Regions from separate parts of the Streptomyces sp. NPDC015131 genome, predicted to be linked through region 2. Evidence: riboswitches for the same ligand, from Rfam matches in the RefSeq annotation. Region 2 holds a riboswitch; the other holds the start of a gene.
What was found. A riboswitch is a leader RNA that binds a small molecule or an ion and turns the genes downstream of it on or off. The one in region 2 is predicted to bind cyclic di-AMP.
Positions count from the first base shown of each region.

Region 1: another riboswitch for cyclic di-AMP. It lies ahead of ACF08D_RS14520 (C40 family peptidase); the one in region 2 lies ahead of ACF08D_RS30915 (M23 family metallopeptidase).

Region 1 covers NZ_JBIBVB010000003.1:727,199-731,661, forward strand. The annotation lists gene pcrA (DNA helicase PcrA) at 1-892, opposite strand, end outside; cyclic di-AMP (ydaO/yuaA leader) riboswitch at 1,103-1,279, shown strand; gene ACF08D_RS14520 (C40 family peptidase) at 1,287-2,762, shown strand; gene ACF08D_RS14525 (hypothetical protein) at 2,798-3,151, opposite strand; gene ACF08D_RS14530 (NlpC/P60 family protein) at 3,386-4,408, shown strand; gene ACF08D_RS14535 (alpha/beta hydrolase) at 4,428-4,463, opposite strand, start outside.
Region 2 covers NZ_JBIBVB010000010.1:16,130-20,592, reverse strand. The annotation lists gene ACF08D_RS30920 (PP2C family protein-serine/threonine phosphatase) at 67-1,215, shown strand; cyclic di-AMP (ydaO/yuaA leader) riboswitch at 1,481-1,615, shown strand; gene ACF08D_RS30915 (M23 family metallopeptidase) at 1,627-2,754, shown strand; gene ACF08D_RS30910 (PrsW family intramembrane metalloprotease) at 2,884-4,209, opposite strand; gene trmB (tRNA (guanosine(46)-N7)-methyltransferase TrmB) at 4,427-4,463, opposite strand, start outside.

The sequences.
Region 1 (4,463 bases), on a different contig from region 2:
ACTGGGCGTGGTTGGTGTCCTGGTACTCGTCGACGAGGACGTGCCGGAAGCGGCGGCGGTAGTGCTCGGCGACGTCCGGGAACGCCTGGAGCAGGTGGACCGTCGTCATGATGATGTCGTCGAAGTCCAGGGCGTTGGCCTCGCGCAGCCGCGCCTGGTACATCCGGTACGCCTCGGCGAGGGTCTTCTCGAAACCGTCGGCGGCCTGGTCGGCGAAGGTCTCCTCGTCGATCAGCTCGTTCTTCAGGTTGGAGATCTTGGCGCTGAACGACTTGGGCGGGAACTTCTTCGGGTCCAGGTCCAGGTCGCGGCAGACCAGCGCCATCAGCCGCTTGGAGTCGGCGGCGTCGTAGATCGAGAAGGACGAGGTGAAGCCGAGCTTCTTCGACTCGCGGCGCAGGATGCGGACGCACGCGCTGTGGAAGGTCATGACCCACATCGCGTTGGCGCGCGGGCCGACGAGCTGCTCGACGCGCTCCTTCATCTCGCCGGCGGCCTTGTTGGTGAAGGTGATCGCCAGTATCTGGCCGGGGTGGACGTGCCGGGTGGCCAGCAGGTGGGCGATCCGGTGGGTGAGCACCCGGGTCTTGCCCGACCCGGCACCGGCGACGATGAGCAGCGGGGACCCGGTGTGCACGACGGCGGCGCGCTGCTGGTCGTTCAGCCCGTCCAGGAGGGCGGCGGCGTCGACGACCGGACGCGGGGCGCCGTCGCGGTAGTGGCTGTCCCGGGCCGGGGGCACGTCGAAGTGACCGCCGAAGAGGTCGTGCGGGACCTCCTCCGGGGCCGGGCCGTGCCCGGGGCCCTCCCGGTCCTCGGGGGGCGGCGGGGGCTCCTCGGAGGCGTGGTTCCGGAGGTCCGCCAGGAAGCTGTCGTCAAAGAGGCTGCTCATCGCCTATCGAGTCTAGGCGGCCCCACTGACAGCCGTGGACGAACCGGCAAGAGGCCCGAATCGTCACGCTCCGCACCGGCCCGGCGACATCACGCCAAGGTCACGAAAACGTATCGGGCATATCGAACATCATCCTTCACAGCACCACCACAGTTTGGCTAGCGTGCTCGCCCAAGCGGTCCGTTTTCGCATCGGCGAACCACGCCGGTCGGACCGCTTACGCCGAATTCGTGCTGCCCTCCGGGGCAGTTCGGAACCGGGGACCCACCACGTACGACTCGTACGACCGAGGTGAATCGGCCCGCCGCCCTCGGGCACGGCCGTAGGGCACCTTCCGTTCCGCCCGAACCTGACAGCTGACCCGGTAGGCGGTCCACGGAAGGAGATGCCGGCCTTGGCGTCGCATCGCAAGCCGCGCGCAACGCGCACCTTGCACACCCTGCATGCCCACTCGCCCGCCGTCGGGGTCACGACGGCCGCCGCGCTGGCCTCGGTCACGCTCCTGTCGTCACAGGGCGCGACCGCCGCCACCGCCGCTCCGGGCGATCCGGACCGGGGGCCGACGGTCGAGGAGGTACAGAGAAAGGTCGACGACCTCTACCGGCAGGCGGGTACGGCGGCGACGCAGCCCGCGCGGACCGCGCCCCCGCCGCCGCGGGCCGTCCCGCGGCAGCGCACGGGCGGCGGAGGCGGTGACCGGACCGGCGGGGAGGCGCCCCGGGGCGGCGGCGAGAGGCTCGGCGGCCTGCCGGTCGGAAGCGGCCTGGGCGGCCGGAGCGACGTGAGCGGCCTGAGCGACCTGAGCGACCTGAGTGACACGGGCGACCTGAGCAGGACGGGCGGGAGCGGGACGGCCGGGGCCTTCGCGGGCGGGAGCGGGACGGCCGGGGCCGGGACCGGGGTGTACGCGGAGGGTCCCACCCTGGACAGGGCTTTCGCAGACGGGGCTTTCGCGGACGGAACCTTCGGCGACGGGGCGTTCGCGGACTTCGGGGGCGGGCCGCTCACGGACGCGACGCCCGCGGGCGGCACGCTCGTCGCGGGGGCGCCGGGGGACGTCCTGGAGGGCGCCCCGGAGGCGCCCGCGCCCGGCGCGCCGGCGTACGACCCGCTCACCGGCCTGGCGCCGGTACCGCCGATGCCGCCGGCGCCGACCCTGCCGCTCCTGCCCTCGCAGCCCGGGGCCGGGCCGGTGGACGAGCACCTGCCCCCGCCCGTGGCGAGCGAGCGGGTGCCCGAGGCCGACTGGGCGGCACCCGCCACGCACGCGGCGCCCGCCACGCATACGGCGCCCGGGCCCGAGGCGGACGCGGCGTCCGAGGCGCAAGAGTCGCTCCGTACCACCAAGCAGACCACGCAGCGGAAGCTCGCCGAGGCCCGCGCGGTGCTGGCCCGTGCGACGGCCGGGTCCGCACCGGCCCGGCGAACCGAGCCGTGCCACCCCGAACCGAACCGGGCCGAGCCGACCCCGACCGAGCCGAACCGGGCCGAGCCGTGCCGCCCCGGCGCGGAGGCGGGCCGCACCAGCAAGGCCCGCGAGGTGCTGGCCTTCGCCGAGGCGCAGATCGGCAAGCCGTACGTGTGGGGCGCGACCGGCCCCAGCTCGTACGACTGCTCGGGGCTCACCCAGGCCGCGTGGCGGGCGGCCGGGGTCGACCTGCCCCGTACGACGTGGGACCAGGCGATGGCGGGCACCCGGGTCGGCATCGAGGACCTGCGCCCGGGCGACCTGGTCTTCTACGACGAGCTCCGGCACGTGGCCGTGTACAAGGGCGACGGCCGGATCATCCACGCCCCGAGGCCCGGCGGACACGTCTGCGAGGAGGATCTCCACTCGATGCCGGTCGCCGGAGGGGTCCGCCCGGTCTGAGGCACCAAGAACAGGCTCGCCGCCGTTCGGATCTGTCAGGTCCAGAGGGTGGCGATGAAGATGTTCGCCATGGTCAGGCCGCCGACGGCTCCGAAGACGGCCTTGTCGACGCGCTCCTCGTCCCGCTTGACGTAGACCAGACCGAGGAGGACGACCAGGATCGCCAGCTTCACGCCGATCTTGACGTTGTTCACGGTCTGGTCGTCGGCCTGGTTGAGGCCGACGAGGACGACTCCCGTGATCAGCATGGTCAGCGCGCCGTGCAGCATCGCCGGACCGAAGCGCGCCGTACCCTCGCCCATCGCCTTCATCTGGGTCAGGAACCCGCCGAGCAGGCTGGCGATACCGATCACGTGCAGCGCGACGAAGACATTGATGAGTACGTCCATGGGGCGGAGCCTAGCCAGGGCGATACCACCGTTCGGCGGTAAGGGTCACCTCATTCGGCCCATCGGTCACGGCCGATACGGAAGGCGAGATTCCGTACGTGCGCGCCCCGTCGCTTCCGGTCGTGAACCGCCAGTCGCGGCCAATAGCGGTCATGCCCCCGCTCGGCCGTGACCGCCCGGCCTAGCGTCCTCCCCCAGGCCGACCGACCCCCGCCGAAGGAAGTGACCACCCCCGTGGCAGCGCACCGGAGACCCAAGCAGCACCCGCTGAGCGGCCGCGCGGCCGTCACCCTGGCGCTCGCCGGGGCGGCCACGGCGACCGCCTTCGAGGGTTCCGGGCACGCCGAGCCCCGGCAGACCGCCGCCCAGGTCGAGGCCCAGGCCGACCGGCTGTACCGGGAGGCGGAGGTGGCGACCGAGCGGTACAACGGCGCCCGCGAGGAGGTGCGGCGAACCACGGCGGCCCTGGGCGCCCTCCAGGACGAGGCCGCCCGCCGGACCGCCCGCCTCAACGCCGCCCGCGACGCGCTCGGGTCGGTGGCGGCCGCCCAGTACCGCAGCGGCGGCCTCGGCCCCTCCGCCCAGCTCGCCCTGTCCAGCGACCCCGACTCCTACCTGCGGGGCGCCGCCCTCGCGGACCGGGTCGGCGACCGCCATGCGACGGCCGTGACCGCCGCCCAGCGGCAGGCCACCGAGCTGGCCAGGCTGCGGGCCGAGGCGGTGGGCCGACTGCGCGACCTGACGGCCCGGCAGGCGGAGCTGGCCCGGCACAAGGCGACCGTGCGGAGCAGGATCGCCGCGGCGGACAAGCTCCTCACCCGGCTCACCGCCGCCGAGCGCGCCGCCTACGAGGCGCCGTCCACCGCGGCGGCCTCCGCCCCGGCGCCGGGCCCCGTCCGGGCGGGCAGCGCGCGGGCGGCGCGGGCGGTGGCCTTCGCGCACGGGGCCCTCGGCAAGCCGTACGTGTGGGGCGCCACCGGCCCGTCGGCCTACGACTGCTCGGGACTCACCCAGGCCGCTTGGCGCGCGGCGGGGGTGTCGCTGCCGCGCACCACGTACACCCAGATCGACGCCGGGCGGCGGGTGTCCCGCTCCGAGCTGGCCCCGGGCGACCTGGTCTTCTTCTACGCGGGCGTCAGCCACGTGGGGCTCTACATCGGCGACGGCCGGATGATCCACGCCCCGCGCCCGGGCGCCCCGGTCCGGATCGCGCCGATCGACGAAATGCCCTGGGCGGGCGCGACGCGGGTGGCCTGAGCCCGGGGCGCCCGGGCGGTCACGGCTGCCGTACGGGCAGCGCCCCCGGCACCGG
Region 2 (4,463 bases):
TCCGCTCCGGTGGGGTGGCGCGCGGTACCGTCCGCAGCCGTGGGCGGACCGGGCAGGAGGCCAGTGGTGGGGCAGCGAGCGCGGGACGGCGACGACGGCGGGGAGCGGGCGTGGGCCCGGGGGTTCGTGAGCGCACTGCCCGCGCTGCTGATCGCGGGCGGGGTGGTGTACGACCTGACGACCCCGGCGCGGTTCACCGCCGTACCGCTGTTCGTCGCGGCCCCGCTGGTCGCCGCGCCGCTGTTCACCGCCCGCGCCACGCTGCTGGCCGGGCTGTTCGCGGTGCTGGCCATGTGGGGGCTGCACCTGGGCAAGGCGTACCAGGACGACACGCAGAACCTCACCGAGATCCTCACGGTGCTCGTGGTGGCCGGGCTGGCGCTGCTGATCAACCGGGTCGTGCGGCGCAGCGGGGAGCGGCTCGCGTCGGCGCGGGTGATCGCCGAGACGGCGCAGCGGGCCGTGCTGCCGACGCCCGCCGAGCGGATCGGCGGGCTGCAGGTGGCGGCGCGGTACGAGGCGGCGCAGGCGGACGCGTTCATCGGGGGCGACCTGTTCGCGGTGCAGGACACGCCGTTCGGGGTGCGGCTGGTGGTGGGGGACGTACGGGGCAAGGGCATGGGCGCGGTCGAGGCCGTGGCGGTGGTGATCGGGGCGTTCCGGGAGGCGGCCGAGCAGGAGAGCTCGCTGGAGGGCGTGGCGCAGCGGCTGGAGCGGGCGCTGGCGCGGGAGGGGACGCGGCGGGACGGCCTGGACGCCTTCGAGGGGTTCACCACGGCGGTGCTGGCGGAGATCCCCCGGGGCCAGGACGTGGTGCGGGTGCTCGACCGGGGGCACCCCGTACCGCTGATGCTGTACGCGGACGGGAGCGTCGAGCCGCTGGAGCAGGCGGTGCCGGCGCTGCCCCTGGGCATGGCGGACCTGGCAACGTGGCCGGACCGGGCGTTCGAGGCGCCGTACCCGGCGGGCGCGACGCTCCTCCTCTACACGGACGGGCTGTCGGAGGCGCGTGACGCGCGGGGGGTCTTCTACGACCCGGTGGCCCGGCTGACGGGGCGGCTGTTCCCCGGGCCGGACGCGGTGCTGGACGCCCTGGTGGGCGATGTGCGGCGGCACACCGGCGGCGGGGCGACCGACGACATGGCGCTGCTGGCGGTCGCCCGGCCGGCGCAGGGCCAGCCGGAGCGGCGGCGCACGATCCCGGTCGTGCCCTGAAGGGCGCGTGGTGTTTTCCGCCGTCCGTACGGTGCGTAGTCGGCGGGCGCCCCTGCGCATAACATATGACGAACCGTCAGAACAACTGTGGCGGATGCATGTTTCTGATGCGCGATCAACTCGCCCGGATGTGCCCCGCTGTGGGCGGGTACGTCCCCCGGTTTCGTGGTTAATGATCAGTAGGAACGGCTTGGAATCCGGAGCCTGCGTCTATTAACGTTCGATAACGCAGCGCGGTCGTCCCAGCCGTCGCCAGAGACGGCACCGTGCGCGTGCGCCGAATTCCGCAAGGGAACCGGGGAACCACCACCATGGGGTGAATCGGGCCGAACAGGGCCCGTAGGAGACCTTCCTGCTCCGAACCCGTCAGCTAACCCGGTAGGCGAGAAGGAAGGAAAGGAGTACGCCTCCGTGGCGTCCAACAGCCCTGCCCCCGCAGCTCCCCTCGGTTCCACCGGATCCTTCAGCACGTCGGGTGCCCCGGACGCCGCACCCGTAAACGGGCAGTGGGAGGAGTGGAACCCCACCGAGGAGTCCGTCCGCCCCGTCCGGGGCCGGCACCGGGTGGCCAAGCAGCGCGGCGGACTCGCCCGCAGCTCCACCGTCCTCGGCGTGGGCGTCATCGCGGCGGTCGGCGCGGGCGGCATGGCCACCGCGCAGGACAAGCCGGCGGTCTCCATATCCCTGCCGGACATCGTCACCGACAACCTCCCCGACGCCGAGGCCCTGCCCGGCATCGGCTCCCTGATCTCCGACGACACCGACTCCGGTGACGGCGACGGGGACGGAGGCGCGGCCGACGGGACCGACGGCGGACCGCTCACCGCGGCCAACCTCACCGCCGGCGGCGACCGGGACACCGCCGCGCAGCAGAGCAGCAGCGCCGCCGACGCCGGCGAGGCCCTGCGCGCCCGCATCCTCCAGCAGGCCGAGCAGCAGCAGGCCACCGCCGACGCCGAGGCGAAGGCCGCCGCCGAGACCGCCGCCGCCGAACAGGCCGCCGCCCAGGCCAAGGCCCAGCAGTCCGCCGCCCAGAAGCAGGCCGCCGACGAGAAGGCGAAGGCGGAAGCCGCCGCCAAGGCCGAGGCCGCCGCCAAGGCGAAGGCCGCCGAGGAGGAGCGGCTCGCGAAGCTCGCCGGCAGCTGGTCGCTCCCGACCTCCTCGTACACCATCACCTCCACCTACGGCCAGGCCGGCAACATGTGGTCCTCCGGCTACCACACCGGCCTCGACCTCGCCGCCCCCACGGGCACCCCCGCCAAGGCCGTCCACGGTGGCACCGTCAAGTCGGCCGGCTGGTCCGGCTCCTACGGCTACCGCATCGTGCTGGAGCTGGAGGACGGCACCGAGGTCTGGTACTGCCACCTGTCGTCCATGACGGTCGGCGCCGGTCAGACGGTCGGCACCGGCGAGACCATCGGCCGGGTCGGCGCCACCGGCAATGTCACCGGGCCGCACCTGCACCTGGAGGTGCACACCCCGGGCGGCGACGGCATCGACCCGCTCGCCTGGCTGCGCGGCAAGGGCCTCTCCGTCTGATCCCCCGCCCCGTCGCGGGCACCTCGCACATTTCCCACTCCTGGCCCCTGCGCCCACCCGCGCCCCGACCCCGGCAGCCCTGGCGGCACACCCCCCGACGCCAGGGCTGCCGGTATGGCCCGGCCCGCCCTAGAAGCGGTACGGGTTGTAGCCGCCGTAGTCCAGGTGCGGAGGCGGCGTCCGGACCCGGCCGGTCGCCCGCGCCGCGTACGTCAGCGCCGGCCCCGCGACCTCCTTGCGCTGCCACAGGTGGTGCAGCAACTCCTGCTCGCGCGCCATGAAGTCGTGGCCCACCGTCCCCCGGCGCGCCCGGTGGCGCAGGAACGCCAGCGATGTCGCGAACGCCTCGTACTCGCCGACCGCGCGAGCCGCCGCCGGGCCGAAGCAGCGCGCCGCGTACCCCCGGGCCAGCGCCCGCGCCCGCATCGAGGAGAGCGCCGGCGGCTCGGCGGGCGTCAGCCAGCCCGCCGACGCGTACGCCGGGAGCTCGCCCGCTATCGTGCGCAACTCGCGCTGGCGGGACCATATCGCCAGCCACGTCAGCAGCCCGAGCGCCGGCAGCATGAACGCCCCATACACCGCGTAGAAGCCCCACGGCCCGAGCGCCGCCGACCCGTTCCACAACGCGTGCATGCCCATGGCCAGGGCGAGCCCCAGCACCGGCAGCGCCACCCGGCGTACGCGCCGGCCGCGCGCGGCCGCCGCCGCGATGCCGAAGCCCACGCCGGTGAGCACGGTGAACAGCGGGTGCGCGAACGGGGACATCACGATCCGGACGAAGAACGTCGCCGCCGTGACGGACGCGAAACCCGACGTCCCGAACTCCTGGTCCTCCCCGAAGGCGTTGCCCAGATACAGGATGTTCTCGGTGAAGGCGAAGCCGGTCGCCGTGAACCCGGCGATCACCACCCCGTCGACGATCCCGGTGAACTCCCGTCTGCGGAACACGAACACCAGCAGCACGGCGGCGGCCTTGGCGCTCTCCTCCACCACGGGCGCGATGACGGTGGCGCCGAGCGTGTCCGCGGACGCCGGGTCGGCCGTGGCCGTGGCTATCCAGCGGGTCGCGAAGGTGTTGGCGACGATGGCGACCAGCGCGGCGGCGCACGCGCCCCACGCGAACGAGAAGAGCAGGTTCCGCCAGGGGCCCGGCTCCACCCGGTCCAGCCAGCGGAACGCCGCCATCAGCAGCGGAACGGGCAGCAGCGCGAGGCCCAGCCCGACGAGGAAGCCCTCCGTGCCGGTCTGCTCCCGCACCAGCGCGAGGATCACCAGCCCGCACAGCGCGAGCACGAGGACGACCGCGGACGCCCGCACCGCCCGGCTGCGCCAGAAGCGGTGGCGGGGCCGGTAGTGCCAGCGGGCACGCTCCGGCACGGCGTCGAACGACGGCTGCGGTTCATACGCCGGGACGGCCGGGAACGGCGACTGGTACTGCGTAGACGAGTGGGACACGCGATCGACCCTAACGACCGGCACTGACAGTGCGCGACGGCATTGCTACAGCTGCGGCACCCGGAGCGCAGGACCGCTGGTGCCCGGCGCGCGAGCCGGCGCGGACGACGGCTGGTGCCCGGCGCGCGAGCCGGCGCGGACGACGGCTGGTGCCGGGCGCACACCCGGCGCGGACGACGGCTGGTGCCCGGCGCGCGAGCCGGCTGGTGCCCGCCGCTCAGACCCGCCGGAACAGCAGGTCGTGCACCACATGA